One region of the Pradoshia sp. Z6_59 genome, then DNA from elsewhere that is predicted to be linked to it. Evidence: riboswitches for the same ligand, from Rfam matches in the RefSeq annotation. Region 1 holds a riboswitch; the other holds the start of a gene.
What was found. A riboswitch is a leader RNA that binds a small molecule or an ion and turns the genes downstream of it on or off. The one in region 1 is predicted to bind glycine.

Region 1 (9,687 bases):
ACGTCCATCATTAAATAATAGGGGTGCAATAAATAGGAGCAAAAACCATTCCGCTTTTAACTCAAATGATAGATCCTGTATGAATAAAGCAAATAAAATCCCCAAAGCTATTTGAGTTAAAGCCGTAGGGATGGATGGAATATAGTGGCTAATAATATTCGATATTAAAAGCATCACTAAAAGCAATATAATTGATAAAAGTAAATCCATTATTCTCCCTCTAACTCGATATTATTAATGTTTACATTCTGCCACAAAAGGAGGCTACTTATTACCATACCCAATCAGTTATGCAGGAAACATTTCTCTTTAATCGGATTCATTACTGCGTTGTAATCGATCTGCTTCAATCTTGTATCCAAGTTCCCTTAACTCACTTAAAACGAACTTCCTGACTTCTTCATCTTCCATTATAATGCCAAGAGTTTGTGCATCTCTGACAAAAGCAAGTTTATTTTCTACGGAAGCTTTCTGAAAGTATGCCTGTAAATCTTGAACGTCTATTTCTACATCCTCTTCTAATTCGTATTTATCATGTGTGATTGGTTGATTACTTATCGGAACCACCCCAATCCCGTCTTGAGTATGTATAGCAATTTGCTGTTTTCTCTCCTTAAATAGATTCTTATAATATGACTTTACATCTTGAATAACCGTACAATTTAATGATTCTTTTAATTTTTCAAGTACATATTCCCTTTCTTGTAAAAACTCTTCTTCATCATATTCGAATTCTGCTTCGTCTTCACTTTCTTCCCCTTCATCAGCCATTTCAATTGAAAGAAAATTCCCGATTTCGATCGCATCCTTCATCGTGAAAAGGAGATTCGTAAATTCTTTTAAATTACGAGCAGCCAAAAAAACAGCTGATCCAAAATCCATAGGACTAACATAAACCACATAGGCCTCTTCCAAATCGGTAACAGCTCCAAAATCAGTCAATAAACCAAAATGAATTCCATCCGCTCCGGTAGACGCAAATGTAATAACATCGCATGGTGTGACGAAATAATTCTGATCCTCCGTGTCCAGCATTAGTCCAAGTGAATCTAAAGAATACCCGACTTCTTCAAGATTGTCCTGCAGTTTCTGTAACCTTTGAAAAGTGGGTGGCATCTGTTTATAATGTCTAACAATATCCACGTAACTACCCCCTTTGTATTGCCTTCTCTATAATTATAAAGGAAAATATTTCTAACGGGGATAAATAACAGAAAAATCTAACTACCCTATTTAAGTAAGGACAATTTCAAAGTACAGGAGGCTTAGATACTTGGAAGATCATATACAAAATCTAATTAATTAATTACCCAAACTTAAAGTAGGACAAAGATTTATTCTTGGTATTGACGGCCTCAGTCGTTCCGGGAAGACGACTTTTACCAAAAGAATGAAACAGCTACTAGAGGAACAGAGCCTATCATTTTACCTTTTTCATATAGATGATTTTATTGTAGATAAAGATAAACGTTATCACACTGGTCACGATGAATGGATTGAATATTACTTTTTGCAATGGGACACCGAGTGGTTAAGAGTTAATTTTTTCAATCAATTAAAGGAAGCATCTGAGATACTCCTGCCTACATATGACCCCACCACTGATAAGCAAAAATGGCAAATGTGCCAGATTCCAGCAACTTCCCTCATCATCATTGAAGGTATATTTCTGCAAAGAAAAGAATGGAGAGCATTCTTTGATTATATAATTTTCCTGAATTGTTCCAGAGAAACAAGATTCAGCCGTGAAAGTAAGTCTACACAGGCGAATATTGATAAATTTCGAAATCGATACTGGAAAGCAGAAGAATATTATTCGAAGACAGTTACCCCAGCACTTAGCTGATTTGGTTATCGAGAATGAAGGTTAGATCAGAAAGGATATGTTCTAATTAAAATAGCCCTGCCGAATGATTCGGAAGGGCTGTTTTAGATCGGTGAGCACTCTATTATTATTCAAATGCCTCATATACCTTTAATTTTTTTCCTTTAATAGTTTTATTCTTCATCGCCTGTAATACGACGGGACCTTTATTATTCAAAATTTCAACAAATGTAGCCTGATCTTGAATTGTGATAATTCCAATGTCCTCAGCTGCTATGCCTTCAATTTTTGCGATTGTTCCAACAAAATCAACAGCACGCAATTTCTTTTTCTTGCCGCCATTGAAAAACAGCTTCATTATCCCACTGTTTAATTCGGTCGCTTTATCTTCCTTTATCTCATTTGCAAACATTTTCGCATCGAAATCCGGCCTGCATTTTTCTACTTCTGCTTCACTTGGCTCCTCTTTTACCGGAATAGCAAAGCCTATATATTCTTCTGTCTCTCTCAACAATTCTTCATCTCTAGGAGTTACAAAAGAAATAGCTACTCCCGTATGTCCCGCACGGCCCGTTCTTCCCGTCCTATGTACATAGGATTCCTTTTCCACTGGAAAATCATAATTCAACACATGCGTAATATTATCAATATCTATTCCGCGCGCAGCAACATCGGTGGCAATTAAATATCGAAACTCACCCCGTTTGAATTGGTTCATAACATCAAAGCGATCCTCTTGATACATTCCACCATGAATTTTACCGCATGAATACTCCCATTTAACCAATGTATCAAACAGATTATTTACCTGTTCCTGTGTGCGGCAAAAAACAATGCAGCTATCCGCATTCTCAATCGTTGTAACTTTCCTTAGCAGTTCCGCTTTGTTTTCATGCTTGACCCTATAATAAGAGTGTTCGATCAGCTGAGTCGTCATCTCTTTTTTATTAATTTCAATAAAGACTGGTTCTTTTAGATATTGATTAGATAGCTTTTGAATATCATCCGGCAATGTTGCTGAAAACAACATGCTGATTCGTTCCTTAGGTAATTCATTTATTATCGCTTCAACCTGATCAATAAAGCCCATATTCAACATTTCATCTGCTTCATCAATTACCAGATAGCGCAGTTCACCAACGTTTAATGTTCCTTTTTGAATATGATCTAACACTCTGCCCGGTGTTCCAACGACAATATGATTTTTTTGCTTAAGCTCCAGCTGTTGCTTGGCAAATGATTGCTTTCCATAAACAGCTGCTGCTTTAATCCGCTTAAATCGACCAATATTCGTTAAATCTTCCTTCACCTGTGCAGCCAATTCTCTGGTCGGTGTTAGGATAAGTGCCTGAGGTTTATTTTCGATCCACTCTATATGATTACAAATCGGGATTCCATACGCAGCTGTTTTCCCACTGCCAGTTTGTGCTTTTACGATAAGATCCTGATTACCAATCGCAATTGGAATCACCTTTTGCTGGACCTCTGTCGGTTGAAAATAATTCATTTTACTTAATGCCCGAATAATTTCGGGACTTATGTCAAAATCATTGAAGCTATGTTCAGTCATGTATGTTCCTCTTTTTCGGTTACTTAGCTGATTCTCCACTTGAGAGATGCTTTTATCCATTATACCTGATTTGCACTGATTAATCGAAATTAGAAGGATAGTCTAATCTCAGGTTCCCGTCATTTTAAGGCACCTTTTAATAGTAGAGTATTTATTGGACAGCCATCCCACCCGATAAAAAAGCGATATTATTAGAGTATCACACCCGTAAAAGAATTAATTGTCTATTTACCTATCCCATTCATGTACTAAAACACTGTATAATAATGAATCTCGCCAGCCCATTCTCATGAGCAAATGGTCGCGAATGATGCCTTCCCTAACCATTCCTGCTTTTTCTAACACCTTCGCTGAACCTATATTTCTTGGGTCACAGGTTGCAAAAATACGATGCAGGTTCAGTTCCTTAAATCCAAAGTCAATTAACAAACACGCAACTTCTGTAGCCACTCCTTTTCTCCAGTAATCCGAATTAACAATATAGCCAATTTCTCCAGCTTTATTAGTGAAACTTCGTATAGTAAGTTCTCCAGCCCCAATCATATTTCCATTATAAATAATTGCGAAGACAAACCTTGCTCTTGGTTTTTTTGTTGAATCCTCGATTACTTGGCTCACAAATTTTTTCGATTCTTCTTTCGTATTCGGTCCCCATGGCTGATACTTACAAACGATATCTTGTGATGCGTATTTATGTACATCAACCCAGTCACTACTAATCATTTCTCTCAGCATGATTCTTTCATTTGAAAGGCAGAATGTATTTTCGATCGTATTTCCCTCCCTATCCTGAACGACAGATTATTCATTCTTCTAAAAAAGCAGCTATCTAGTCATGATAGCTGCTTAAAATGTATTCTAATTAATTTTGATATCTCAATACAGGCTTACGAGCAGCCAGTGCCTCATCCAAACGGCTGATTACCGTTGTATGCGGTGCTTCCTGTACAATTTCCGGATTCTCCTCTGCTTCTCTGGCAATTTGAATCATAGCATCAATAAAGCCATCCAGTGTTTCTTTTGATTCTGTTTCTGTTGGCTCAATCATCATGCATTCTTCCACATTCAAAGGGAAATAAATGGTTGGAGGATGATAGCCAAAGTCTAGCAATCTCTTGGCAATATCAAGAGCCCGTACACCAAGTTTCTTCTGACGTTTTCCGCTAATCACAAACTCATGCTTACAGTGCTTATCATATGGAAGATCATAATACTCCGCCAATCTTCTCATCATATAGTTTGCATTTAAGACAGCATACTCTGTTACTGCCTTCAATCCGTCTGGTCCCATAGACCGAATATACGTATAGGCACGGACATTGATTCCAAAATTTCCATAGTACGGCTTTACTCTGCCAATTGATTGCGGACGATTGTAATCAAGCTGATAGCCATTCTCTTCTTTTACAATAAGCGGTTTTGGTAAGAACGGAATTAACTCCTTCTTAACCCCAACCGGCCCTGAACCTGGTCCACCGCCGCCATGTGGTCCAGTAAATGTCTTATGCAAGTTAAGATGAACAACGTCAAATCCCATATCACCCGGTCGAGCCTTGGATAGGACAGCATTCAGATTGGCACCGTCATAGTATAGTTTCCCACCGGCATCATGAATAATTTCGGCCATCTCGATGATCTGTTCTTCAAAAAGTCCCAGTGTATTTGGATTTGTAAGCATCAAAGCTGCTGTATCTTTCCCTACAACATTCTTCAAATCTTCCAGATCAACTAAACCATCCGGCCCTGACTTCACGGTAACAGTTTGCAATCCCGCAACTGTGGCTGAGGCAGGATTCGTACCATGAGCAGAATCAGGAACAATTACTTTTACGCGATCAAAGTCACCATTCGACTCATGATAGGCGCGAATCATCATTAATCCCGTCCACTCTCCATGCGCTCCCGCAGCCGGTTGCAAAGTGACTTCGTCCATACCAGTGATTTCCTTTAGACTTTGCTGCAAATCATACATTAACTCTAAAGAACCCTGTACAGCTTCTGCGTCCTGCAGGGGATGAACATGTGCAAATCCATTTAGACGGGCAACATTTTCATTAATTTTCGGATTATATTTCATAGTACAGGAACCGAGCGGATAGAAACCGGAATCAACGCCATGGTTTCTTCTCGAAAGTGCCGTATAATGACGCATGATATCCAACTCGGATACTTCAGGCAGCTTTGGTTCCTCTGTGCGAATGAACTCCTCAGGCAAAAGCTCAGTTAAAGCTGACTCCGGAACATCCATTTCCGGCAACGAATAGCCGATACGGCCCGGCTTGGTTTGTTCAAATATTAATGGCTGATCCTGTTTATTCATGGAAATCCCCCAATTCCTGTGCAAATCTATCAATCTCTTCTTTTGTACGCAGCTCCGTCACTGCCACAAGCATATGATTGGTTAAGGCAGGATAATCATTAGCTAAATCGTAACCACCAATTATGCCTTTTTGGATGAGCATTTTATTAGCTGCAGCTACAGAACCATTTAGCTTAACAACAAACTCATTGAATGAAGGTCCTTCAAAGGCAATTTCAAGTCCATTTGCTTTTAATTGCTCCTTTGCATAATGCGCTTTTTGGAGATTTTGAAGTGCCATCTCCTGCACGCCTTTCTTACCTAACGCAGTCATTGCCACAGAGGCTGCGAGAGCATTTAATGCCTGGTTTGAGCAAATATTTGAGGTCGCTTTATCGCGGCGAATATGCTGTTCTCTCGCCTGCAGGGTTAATACAAACCCGCGCTTCCCGTCCTCATCAACTGTTTGGCCAACCAAACGTCCAGGTACTTTTCTCATCAGCTTAGAAGTAACTGCGAAATATCCGCAATGAGGTCCACCAAATGCAGCCGGAATTCCAAAAGGCTGTGCATCCCCAATGACAATATCTGCACCGAATTCACCCGGCGGTTTCAGGACACCAAGTGAAAGTGGGTTACTTGAAACAATTAACATTCCTTTATGTTCATGTACAATTTGTTCAATTTCAGCTAAGTTTTCGATTCGGCCAAAGAAGTTTGGATATTGAGTAATAAAACCAGCTACCTCTTCAGTCATCATACCCGCCAATTGTTCTGTATCCGTTACCCCGTTTTTACAGGGAACAACTTCAAGCTCAAGATATTGGCCTTTTGCATAAGTGGATAAAACAGCCCGTGATTCTGGGTGCACTGCCTCTGAAACAAGCAGTTTCTTACGGCGTGTATGTCCTGCTGAGAGCATGGCTGCCTCGGCCAGAGCAGTTCCCCCATCATACATGGAGGAGTTCGCCACATCCATTCCGGTCAGTTCACAAATCATCGTTTGAAATTCAAAAATAGCCTGCAATTCTCCTTGGGAAATCTCCGGTTGATAGGGTGTATAAGCGGTATAAAACTCTGATCTTGAGATTACGTGATCAACGATGACCGGCATGTAATGGTCATATACTCCCGCTCCAAGGAAAGAACTATGGGTCCTAAGATTGGCATTTTTCTCGGCCAGCTCTGTTAATTCTTTCAGAAGTGATGATTCAGACTTTGCTTTTTTTAGCTTGTATTCACCCTTAAACCTTACTTTTTCAGGTATATCAGAAAATAAGTCATCGATTGATTCTACACCAATCGCTGTTAACATCTGTTCAGTATCCCGCTCTGTCATTGGTAAATAACGATGCTTCATTTTTTTACTCCTCCTGCCTGAGTGCGTTTATAAAATGGAGTACTAACAATTTTCGCCTTTAATCTTTTTCCCCTTATCTCAACCTCGACTACTTCATCAAGGTTAGCGAATTCTACATTAATCAGGACAAGGCCTACGTTTTTCTTTAAGGTTGGGGATTGTGTTCCAGTGGTCACTTCCCCTATTACATCATCCTTAACGAAAACCGGATACCCATGTCTCGGTATACCGCGGTCAATCATTTCGATTCCGACAAGCTTTCTAGTGGCGCCATTTTCCTTCTGTCCCTTTAAAACTTCCTTACCAATAAAATGTACTTTATCGGTTTTTACAGCGAACCCAATTCCTGCTTCGATAGGTGAAATCTCTGGTGATAGCTCTTGGCCATATAAGGGAAGTTTCGCTTCAAACCGAAGCGTATCTCTTGCCCCCAGTCCACATGGAACTAACCCCTTATCCTTACCGATTTCTAAGAGATCCTTCCAAAGTTTCACTGCATCTTCGCTCTTACAGTACAATTCAAATCCATCTTCTCCGGTGTAGCCAGTTCTTGAAACCAGTACACTAATGCCATTTATTATGACATCTTCACGAAAAGCAAAGAAACCAATAGTATCGAGATCCACTTCTTCTACAAGGTTCTGTAGAATATCAGCAGCAAGCGGTCCCTGTATGGCCAATTGTCCTATTTGTTCCGATACATTTTTTAGTTCCACATCTTCGCTGACATGCTTTTCTAGCCATTCAAAATCTTTATCAATATTAGATGCGTTCACAACTAACAAATAATCATCTTCATCTTTTTTATAAATAATCAGGTCATCAACCGTTCCGCCATCCTCATAGCACATAGCAGTATACTGTGCCCGGCCTGTTTTCAGCTTACTGACATCGTTGGTCATCATGAGCTGCAAAAATGGTAGTGAGCCAGCACCCTTAACGATAAATTCCCCCATATGTGATACATCAAAGAGGCCTGCTCTTGTACGTACTGCTTCATGCTCCTGTTTAATGCCCGAAAATTGGACAGGCAATTCCCAGCCGCCAAAATCAATTGTTTTTCCTCCATACTCCCTGTACACACTGATCAGCGGAGTCTGCTTTAATTCTCCCATCCTTACCCTCCTAAAAAGTTCGTTATATACGGATTCTCTTGCTAGTTATGACATTTAAACGATTGCTTGTTAACTTATTAAGTAAAACGCCGCTTTTCCGCATTTGACCGAGGTGATATACCCTTCAGTGATCCACGAAAAAAAGGACAGAAACCTCCCTTATTAGGGGGGCTCTGTCCTGATACCTGAAAGTTTACCGCCGGATAACGTACTTCGGCGTTTCCTCTTGGGTGGCTTCACAATAAAGGAAGCGCTCTCCAGAGATGCGTCCAGCAAGAGTCTCTGTACCTGAGAGATTCATGGTTTCACCATTTGCTCCTTCGGTGCCGCAGTATGCGGTCTCTCCCCTTGCCTTCATTCGCTCATATAATTATGTAAATTGGTCATACTAAACAAAAAGCAAGAGATAAGCCGTTTTCTAAATAGTCTTACATTTATATCCTACCATCAACAATTATCAGGTGGCAACAATTACGTTATCTCTGATGAATGAATAGGAAACTAAAAAAATTGTCAGTAATACCTCAGCTTTATTGCGGTGAAAAATCGTTTAGGGGTCGGCTTAATCAATTCCTTATAAATATCCGTCAACCGCATAAGGCGTTAATCAGATTTTAGCCGAAGATTACCCTTCTACTGTTATTTTGGAATTGATAGCAGCACCTATCTGAGACGGAGACTTCTATAAATTACTATCAAACATTTATCTAACTAGCTTAAGTAAAGAAAGTTGGGATTCACATTGAGTTTAACACCAAAGGTCTATTTTGATGAAGATTGGGAAAAGGAGCTTGAAGAAAAGATTATGGAGGACGGCCCATGGTGCAGCTACTCTCTTTTTAAACTCGGATTGGAGGCCGAAAAGCATAATCTGATTCCAGATTTCAACGGCCTCCTTGCACCAAAGCATTTATCAGGATTTACACCTTTAAACCATCAGCTCGAAGCTGCTACCGAAGTCATTGAAAGAATGAATGGTAAAGCCATATTGGCTGATGAAGTGGGTCTTGGCAAAACGATAGAGGCCGGTCTTATTTTAAAGGAATATATGATTCGGGGCCTGGCAAGCAAAATACTAATACTAGTCCCAGCCTCTCTCGTATCCCAATGGGCAAAGGAGCTTAATCAGAAGTTTCACATACCTGCTGTCATATATAGAAAGGGGTATGGGTGGGATTCTGAATGTATAATCACTTCCATAGATACTGCTAAACGAGAGCCTCATCGTTCTGCCATATTGGAACAAACCTATGACATTGTCATCATAGATGAAGCTCACAAGTTAAAAAACAATAAAACCAAAAACTATGAGTTTGTACAAAAAGTCCAAAGAAAGTTCTGTCTACTATTAACGGCAACCCCTATTCAAAACAAGCTAGAAGAAATTTTTTATCTTGTATCATTGCTTAAGCCAGGGCATTTAGGAAGCTATGCCAAATTTAATGAACGCTTCTCTGCTAAGAAACGTTCATTAAAGGATGATGCTTATTTAAAAGAATTGGTTAATATGGTGATGAT
Region 2 (9,687 bases), on a different contig from region 1:
GAAAAGGATCAATTGATTGTTGACTATAATTTATATGGATTTCCTAAGAGTCTTAAGGGAGAAAAATATGAGAATTTGCTCGATACTTTAGGGTATGTGTTTAATATAATTGATCAAAGGTTTGTGGATACAGACGAGGATTATACACCATATATAGATCGTAACCATGTTAAAGTCCTTGATAAAGATACAATGCATTTTCAATCAGTATTTGATTTAAGTGGAGAAGTTGTATATGAGGGGGATATCATTCAAAAAATCAACAATTTTGAAATGGATCATGCTATTATGCAGTTTGATTTTTATCCATTTTTAGAGAGAGTTGAGCTTGATCCTTTCACAGTGAATATACCGCAGAATAAGGAGGAAATCGAGAATCATAAATAAAAATCGTTTTGAAACTATATTGGCTAAGTTCGGTATCGCTGGACTAAGTTTTCATTTAATACAGAAATGCTATGGATAAAAAATGCACTCCAATTGTTAAGTGTGATCTAACAACTGGAGTGAATTATTATTTTTAGTTTTGCTCTATTATCATAATCTCTTCTTTTTATGATAGTTATATATGATAATCAATAAGACAAACCATAATGGTGTAAGCAGCATTGCTAAGCGTGTTTCCGCAGCAATGAGCATTACAATCAGTATGAAAGCAAACATACCTAGGATTACATAATTTATAGTTGGTGTTAATGGAGCTTTGAATGTAGATTTAGCTCTTAAATCAGGTCTCGTTTTTACATATTTGATATGCGAGATTAAAATAATGCTCCATACCCAAATGAAACAGATGGCGCTGATTGTTGTAACGATTGTAAAGGCCTGCTCTGGTATCAGCTTGCTAAGCAGTGCACCGACAGAAACGACAATAGTAGAAGTTACTAATGCATTGCTCGGTACATGGTGCTTATTTAATTTTGAGAATCTTTTTGGTGCTTCTTTATGATTGCTTAAGTTGTAAAGAATGCGGCTGGTTGAAAACAATCCGCTGTTTGAAGCAGAGGCTGCGGATGTTAATACAACAAAGTTGATAATACCTGCCGCCATTGGAATACCGATTAAGGCGAAGACACCTACAAATGGACTGCTTGTTGCACTTAATTGATCCCAAGGATTGATGCATAAAATAACAAATAAGGCACCTACATAAAACAGCAAAATCCGTACCGGTATTTTGTTGATAGCAGATGGAATGTTTTTTCGCGGATTAGCTGTTTCAGCAGCAGATACACCAATAAGTTCTACTCCAACGAAGGAGAAGACAACCATTTGCAGTGATAGTAAGAACCCGGATATTCCATTCGGGAACATGCCGCCATGATTCCAAAGGTTAGAAACAGAAACAGTTCCGCTATCTGTTTCAAATCCAATCACAAGCAGTACGATTCCTACGACAATAAGTGCAACAATAGTGACGACTTTAATAATGGCAAACCAGAATTCTAACTCACCAAATAGTTTGACGGTTAATAGATTTAATCCTAATAGAATGACTAAACAAATGATAGCAGGCACCCACTGCGGGATATCAAACCAGTATTGTGTATATAAACCAACAGCAATAATATCGGCCATGGCCGTCATAATCCAGCAGAACCAATACGTCCAGCCAGTCACAAATCCAGCCCATGGACCCAAATAATCAGCTGCAAAATCGATAAATGATGTATGATTTGTATTGGATAAAAGTAATTCACCCAATGCTCTCATAACAAAAAATAGAGCTACTCCGATAATCAGATAAGAAAATAGGATGGATGGACCGGCTAAATGAATGGATTTGCCGGAGCCTAAAAATAAGCCGGTTCCAATTGTGCCCCCAATTGCAATTAATTGTACATGACGATTTTTTAAATCCCTTTTTAACTCTTGCTTAGCCAAGTTGCATGCCCCCGTTTAATCTTAGATGTCTAAAACAGGCACCTAGTAAAATAGATATTTATCATTTTTCTCGCTTTATTTAGATACTATGTCTCACCTCACTATTGATATTGGACAATAAAAAAAGAGATTGGTTGTCTCCAATCTCTAAAAGGGCAAGAATAACAAAAATCGTTACCATTCTGTCCTTTTGCCTGAGATTGTGAATCCTTCGGCGCTGTATAAATACAGTCTCTCCAGAAGCTGCTCCCGCCATAGTTTTATCCACAGCGATCAAAGCGTGCTATATTAAATTATTAATTCTCAGAGTATGTTAACTTATTAACATAATTCTGAAAAAATGTTATGAAAAAAATGCTATCACTAAATTATTATGTTGTCAAACTAAGTACATGTAATTAAATGATTTGTTGAAGCATATGGAAGAGCCCAAGATTTACTTGATATAAATATAAACCATATGCTTTTGAAATGATTAACAGCAAGGGAACATTACGATATTACCTTCACAACTATTGATATAGCTTTATCAAGCGGTGAACTAGAATTAGGTGGTGTGGTATCTGAAATACTTGCTTTTGAACAATCAATTAATGATACTAAACAAGCTTCAGTTCTGATAAACAATTACTATAAGTATTAAATAGTAAAGAAAGGTACTAGGTCTCTCTCTTTTTTGTTTACTATTTTAAACATCTTGAGGATCATTCCTTTAGAAATATAAGCATGGCAATGAGGTTAAGTGGAAGGCCAGAATCGAAAGCTCTCTTTTCCATGTTTATTTTAACAGTAGCGCAATTCTTTCTGAAAAAAGACCAAATCACTCGAGGATTTGGTCTTTAATCTACTTTATTAAAAGGCAAATTGAAATTTAGAGTTCATCCGCTATCCCCAGCAGGATAATACCGAAGATAACAACTGCGATGATCATGTATTGTTTTTTAGTCAGTTTCTCTTTTAGGAAGATTCGTGACAGGATAATTGAAAAGATACTGTAAGAAGCAATCAATGGTGCTGCAATAATTGCATAGCCTGATGCCATGGCAAATACGTAGAAAAATTGACCAATCGTTTCCAAAATAGCTGCTATCCCTTTATCGCGCTCTTTAAATACATGGAAGGATTCCTTCTTAATAAAGCGAAGATAGATAAAACATACGGCAGCGCATAGGAAAAAGGTATATTCATACGCAAGCAAAGCTGAATTTTCGCTGATTAAATTCAATTCATCCAGATAGATGGCATCCGCAAATGTAGCAAGTCCATCAATAATGCAATATAAAATTGGGAAGATAATAGCCAAAAAACCAATTTGGTATTTTTTGTCGATATGCTCAGAATTCAGTCGACGAGCTTCATCTTCTGCTCTTTTTTCCAGAACGGCAATCCCCACAATCCCAAGAGTGATAATGATAATCCCAAGCACTTCAATGATACTTAGCTCATGAGTGAAAAAAATGAAGAGCAGAATGCTTGTTACAACACCTGAGGAATTCTGGATTGGTGAGGCGATGGACAATTCAATATAGCGCAAACCAATATACCCAAATGCCATAGATAGGATGTATAAAGCAGATACAGGTAAATAATGGATCATTTCCATTGGATTGAACTGTATATCTTTTATAATCATATAGGCTGTTGCATGAATTCCCATGACAAGACCAACCATGATGATAATTTTAATATGGCTGTACTTGTCGTTGCTGTCTGATCCCTTTTTATAAAATAGGTCAGCACCACCCCATGCTAAAGCTGTTAGTAGTGAAAAAATAAACCACATAACGATTCTCCTTGTTGAAGTTTAATAAGCTTTCTGAACCCCGTATAACAAGACATACAAAATCGTTTACTCAAGTGAGAAGACGTTACTGCTGCTATTGCTAAACGGAGAGCAGAGCTATGAATAAAAATGAATATTAATAGAGTCACAGAGTCAAGAATATAATTTCCTTGTAAACTGTGTCAAGGGATTTAAAGGATGAAACTATAATAGAAGTGTGCATTTAATATAACAATAGTAATGAAAGGGCTATCTTTTTGTTTTTCTTAATTTTTCAAATATAATAGCAGGAGAATTAACAAATATAGAAGAGGATGGAAAGTTCGCTAAACAGGGGAGTTGGCCATGTTAGATTTAGTCCCAATTATGCTTGAAAAGGTAGGCATTATTGTCATTATAGCGTTTTTAATTTCTAAAATGAATTCCTTTCGCCAAATCATTCACCCAGACCATAATCTAAATGAGCAGTTGAAATTATTTCTATTATTCGGCATGTTTGGGGTTATTAGTAATTATACTGGAATAGAAGTTTATCATTCTATGGTTGAGGAGAATAGATGGCTTTCAGCTATTGGAGAAGATAGTGCCATTGCTAATACAAGAGTGATGGGTGTTGTGATAGGTGGATTATTGGGAGGTCCCGTTGTTGGAGGAGGAGCTGGCCTGATAGCCGGTATACACCGGTATACATTGGGAGGGTTTACTGCCTTTTCCTGCGCCCTTTCTACCATCCTGGCCGGAATATTGGCAGGGTATATAGGCAACAGAAGAAAAAGGAGCGGGGGTCAGATAACGCCATTGTTTGCTGCAGGTATCGGGATGTCCCTCGAAGCTCTGCAAATGGTGATCATCCTAGCTACTGCCAAACCTCTTGAGCATGCATGGAGCCTCGTGCAGTTTATCGGTTTGCCGATGATCACCATGAATGGATTCGGAACACTGTTGTTCATGCTGATCGTTCAGTCCATAAAGCGTGATGGAGAGATAGCACGTGCGAATCAAACCAATCAGGCATTTTTAATTGCGGACCAGACTCTGCCACATTTTCGTCAGGGCTTGAACACCCAATCATGCAAAGAAATATCGAAAATTATGCTTAATTTAACCGATGCGGATGCTGTCTCTATCACGGATGAACATTTGGTTCTCGCTCATTTGGGGGCAGCCTCTGATCATCATAAACCTAGCGTAAAGCCGAGTACTGGGCTGACTAAGAAAGTACTTGAATCAGGATATGTATCAATAGCTAAATCGAAGGAGGAAATCGAGTGCAGGCATAAGGACTGTCCGCTCGTAGCTGCCATCGTTCTCCCTTTAAAAGTGAATGGGGAAATCTCAGGAACCTTAAAATTGTATTATACAAAGCCGGATAAATTAGACAGAGTTCAGCAGCAGTTAGCAGAGGGGCTGGCTAATTTATTTTCCACTCAGCTTGAGCTGGCGGAAGCGGAACGGCAGGCTAAGCTTTTAAAGGACGCTGAGATAAAAGCCTTGCAGGCTCAGATTCATCCACACTTCTTATTTAATAGTCTAAATACGATATCTGCCCTATGCCGGACTGATCCTGATAAAGCTCGTAAACTACTATTAGAATTAAGTTTATTTTTTCGAGGCAATTTACAGGGAGCCAGACAGTTGCAGATTCCGTTAGAAAAAGAGCTGGAAAATGTAAAAGCTTATTTATCTTTAGAGCAAACGCGTTTTCCTCACAAATATGAAGTTAATTTTGATATAGAGAAAGGATTAGAAAATGTATTGATTCCCCCATTTTTATTGCAGCCTTTGGTAGAGAATGCGATTCATTATGCATTTCCACAAAGAAAACAGGTTGGGAAAATTAATATACAAGTGTGCTCAAATGGCAATTATATGAGAATGATTGTTGCGGATAATGGTCAGGGGATTGTGGAAGAAAGATTGAAAAATCTGAGCAGGCAGGTTGTACCGTCAGCCGGTGGAAATGGTACAGCTATTTTTAATATTAGTGAACGCTTAAAAGGTATTTATAATAACCAAGCCCATTTTAAGGTTGATAGCAAGGTGGGTGAGGGCACCACTGTTAATATCTTAATCCCGCTGGAAAGTAAAGGAGGTGACGAGCAGGATGCTGCGAGCCTATGTAGTGGATGATGAACCATTAGCCAGGGACGAGTTGAAATATTTACTGGCACGAAGCAAAGAAGTGGATGTCTTGGGTGAGAGTGATTGTATAGAAGATGCATTACGTGATATTCCACTGTTAAAGCCGGATATTGTTTTCTTAGATATTGAATTAGCGGGAGAGAACGGATTACATTTAGCCGCTAAACTAGAAGGGTTAAACCCAGTTCCAGCAATCGTTTTTGCCACTGCCTATGACGAGTATGCTCTTCAGGCTTTTGACGTGAATGCGGTAGATTATCTTTTGAAGCCCTTCAGTGAAGAACGTATTCACAAAACGCTGGACAAAGTTAAAAAGCTTCATTTACACACAAAGGAGCCTGAAAAAGTGGATACCAGTAATCTTCAATGTAAGGGAAAAATAGCTGTTATGACAGAAGAAAAAATTATATTGCTTACATGCAATGATATCGTATTCTTAGAATCATACGAAGGAAAGTGTAAAATCCAGGCTGTTAATCATCTTTATAAAGTAAGTGAGGCACTGATTGGATTGGAAAAAAAATTGCCCAAAACACAGTTCTTTCGGGTACATCGAAGCTATCTTGTGAATATCGATCATATCGTGGAGATATTACCATGGTTTAATTCAACCTATAACTTACGTATGTCGGATGGTTCCGAGGTTCCGGTCAGTCGAACCTATGTAAAGGAGCTGAAACAATTAGTAGGAATATAGGATTGATTTGCTATTCATTAGTTGTAAGTTGTAATTCATCCCAGTTATTTTGCGGTTCATTTTGAAAATGAGGTGTAAGAGTTTTCATTTGATACTATGAGAGTATAATACGTATGCAAAAAAGGGGGAACATTGAAATGAATGCGATTACAATTGTTATTGGCTCGATTTGTATCCTTTTAATAGCCTATCGTTTGTACGGGACATTTATGGCGGCTAAGGTGTTGAAATTATCTAATGATAAACCAACACCAGCTGAAAAGCTTGAGGATGGTCAAGACTATGTGCCAACAAATAAATGGGTAGTATTTGGACACCATTTCGCAGCCATTGCTGCTGCAGGCCCATTGGTTGGGCCGATTCTGGCAGCTCAGTTTGGTTATTTACCCGGGCTGATTTGGCTATTGGTTGGGGCAGTAATTGGAGGAGCAGTTCATGATACAGTTGTGCTCTTTGCCTCTATGCGCAGAGATGGTAAATCATTATCCGAGGTAGCAAAAGAAGAACTTGGACCTGTAGCAGGATTCTGTACAGGATTGGCCATGCTATTCATTATCACCATTACGATGGCAGGTTTGTCATTGGTTGTACTTGGAGCACTTGAAAGAAACCCATGGGGTACATTTGCGGTAGGAATTACAATTCCGATTGCGATGTTAGTGGGAATCTATCATAAAAAGACAGGGAATTTAAAAGTCCCGACGACCGTTGGATTTATCTTAATTATGCTAGCAATTTTCTTTGGTCCACAAATTCAGGGAACATGGTTAGGCGATTTCCTAACGCTTGAAAAGAGCACTCTTGCTATTATTTTACCAGTCTATGCCTTTTTCGCTGCTGCACTTCCTGTTTGGTTATTGCTTGCACCACGTGATTATTTAAGTACATTTATGAAAATAGGAGTTTTCGCAGCACTTATTATTGGTGTATTTATCGTTAACCCTTCAGTTGAGTTTCCTGCTATTATTCCAGATTTCATTAACGGTGGAGGTCCCATTGTGGCGGGCCCAGTATGGCCGTTTATTTCAATTACAATTGCCTGCGGTGCCATTTCAGGCTTCCATGCTTTTGTTGGATCAGGTACGACTCCGAAAATGGTCAGCCGTTGGAGTGATATTAAAGGCATAGCCTTTGGTGCGATGCTAGTAGAATGTTTAGTGGCTATTATGGCATTGATTGCTGCAGTTGCTCTTCAGCCTGGTGATTATTTTGCGATTAACTCATCACCTGAGGTCTATTCAACATTGGGAATGGAAACAGTCCATTTAGATAGATTGGAAGAAGCAGTAGATATGGACCTTGAGGGAAGAACAGGTGGAGCCGTAACACTTGCTGTCGGTATGACAGAAATCTTTACCAGTGTACCATTCTTCCAACACTTGGCCTCCTATTTCTATCAATTCGTAATTCTGTTTGAGGCGGTATTTATTTTAACAGCGATTGATTCAGGAACCAGGGTTGCCAGATATCTCATCCAGGACTTCTTTGGAGACTTTATTAAACCTTTGAAACGAACAGATTCTCTTGGAGCTAACATTTTTGCCAGTGCATTAGCCTGCTTTATTTGGGGATATCTATTATTCTCTGGAGATATCAGTTCCGTCTGGGCACTGTTTGGAGTATCCAACCAGTTGATGGCGTCAATCGGATTGATTGTTGGAGCTACCGTTGTCTTGAAAATTGCAGAGAAACGCTGGTATATGATGACATGCTTAGTCCCATTGGCGTATCTATATGTTACGGTTAATGTAGGTGGATTCTGGATGATTAAGAATGTCTATCTGAATCCGGATGCAGGTGGATATAATGTATTGAACGGTGTTCTATCCATTATCATGCTTGCGTTAGGTGTTGTGATTATGGTGGCTTCCATCATGAAATGGATTAAGCTATCCAAACAGCCGCAAGCCCAATTGGTTATACAGTCTGAGAAAGAACTGACGAAAACGATGTAAATAATAAACAGGTAAAGGGTCCGAATAACTGGTCTCTTTACCTGTTTTTTTATGCTCAAATGAATTTTAATGAAGCTTAACGGAGAGGGATTTTAAGAAGGGAAGGCCCGATAATGTAAGAATCAGTTTTTCCTTTTTTCGTACATTTTTATGAATATAAAATAATACTTGATCGGATGTAATTTGATAATAATGATTCAGAGTTTTAGGTTTACCAGGCAATGCTACAAGTTCCTGAACACCGGGTCCACAGCAGGCTTTAACATCTAAGTTTTTAATGATTACTTGATTCCCTTTGGATGCAATCCACTTTTTTGATTCATCGTCCATTACAATAATCATTTTGGTGCCTCCTTCAAGTGAGGTATGTTCTTAACTATAATGGATGGGATTTTAGTTTCCTATAAAAATGCATTATAATAGAGTGATATAAGCTTTTTATAGATTGTTGAAGAGAATACAACAGAATGGGATTGGTGGAGCCAATTTTTATATACACATATGCATGCAGTTCAGAGGAAGAACCTTTATGCAAAATGGAATTCAGGGCGTTGTTTGATATGAATCCTGATGATTTTGTTTTTAAAAGTACAAGAAAAGTCGATCCAAGCCGAAGTCCCTTTATTAGGGAAAGAATAGAAGTCCTGACCGAAGGGGATAGTTTGGAGGCCCTTTATCACAAGGCAGGCAAACTTTCCTTCCCGGATCAGACATTCAAAACAATCTTTGTGAAAACGAATGATCTAGAGGATAAAGTTAGCTTTAGTCAACGAAGAAAGATTGAACGGGAAATCGGATTAAAAATCCAGGGTGAAGCTGATTTGGAGAAGCCGGATATCGTTCTTGGCATCATTACTTGCGGCGGTAAATGGTATGTAGGTATTTATGAAAAAAATGAAGCGGTCTGGTTGCATCATCAAAAGAAACCACGAGAGTATTCGACAGCTCTCAGTACTAGAATGGCAAGAGCAGTTGCTAATATCGCGGTTCCCAACCCTGTTGGTGTGAAAGCGATTGACCCATGCTGTGGAATTGGGAATGTACTGGTGGAAGCCTTGTCAATGGGGATTACGATATGTGGACGTGATATCAAGCCATTGCCAGCTATTGGTGCCAGAGAAAATGTAGCTCATTTTGGATATAGCTGTGATATTGCAATAGGGGCAATTGAGGAAGTTACCGACCATTATGATGCAGCTATCATTGATTTACCCTATAATTTATGC

Region 2: linked by a shared signal. The riboswitch ahead of AC4D4B_RS14605 (amino acid permease) and the one ahead of gcvT (glycine cleavage system aminomethyltransferase GcvT) in region 1 are both predicted to bind glycine.

Annotation. Positions count from the first base shown of each region.
Region 1 covers NZ_JBZCPP010000004.1:196,606-206,292, reverse strand. The annotation lists gene AC4D4B_RS06475 (Na+/H+ antiporter) at 1-210, opposite strand, end outside; gene AC4D4B_RS06470 (hypothetical protein) at 310-1,143, opposite strand; partial or broken gene AC4D4B_RS06465 (kinase) at 1,337-1,871, shown strand; gene AC4D4B_RS06460 (DEAD/DEAH box helicase) at 1,953-3,395, opposite strand; gene AC4D4B_RS06455 (GNAT family N-acetyltransferase) at 3,624-4,130, opposite strand; gene gcvPB (aminomethyl-transferring glycine dehydrogenase subunit GcvPB) at 4,258-5,715, opposite strand; gene gcvPA (aminomethyl-transferring glycine dehydrogenase subunit GcvPA) at 5,708-7,054, opposite strand; gene gcvT (glycine cleavage system aminomethyltransferase GcvT) at 7,051-8,169, opposite strand; glycine riboswitch at 8,341-8,432, opposite strand; glycine riboswitch at 8,436-8,527, opposite strand; gene AC4D4B_RS06435 (DEAD/DEAH box helicase) at 8,975-9,687, shown strand, end outside.
Region 2 covers NZ_JBZCPP010000015.1:38,711-48,397, reverse strand. The annotation lists gene AC4D4B_RS14610 (DUF4179 domain-containing protein) at 1-387, shown strand, start outside; gene AC4D4B_RS14605 (amino acid permease) at 538-1,884, opposite strand; glycine riboswitch at 2,057-2,134, opposite strand; gene AC4D4B_RS14600 (GRP family sugar transporter) at 2,756-3,667, opposite strand; gene AC4D4B_RS14595 (LytS/YhcK type 5TM receptor domain-containing protein) at 4,013-5,797, shown strand; gene AC4D4B_RS14590 (LytR/AlgR family response regulator transcription factor) at 5,772-6,506, shown strand; gene AC4D4B_RS14585 (carbon starvation CstA family protein) at 6,644-8,461, shown strand; gene AC4D4B_RS14580 (CC/Se motif family (seleno)protein) at 8,528-8,803, opposite strand; gene AC4D4B_RS14575 (TRM11 family SAM-dependent methyltransferase) at 8,938-9,687, shown strand, end outside.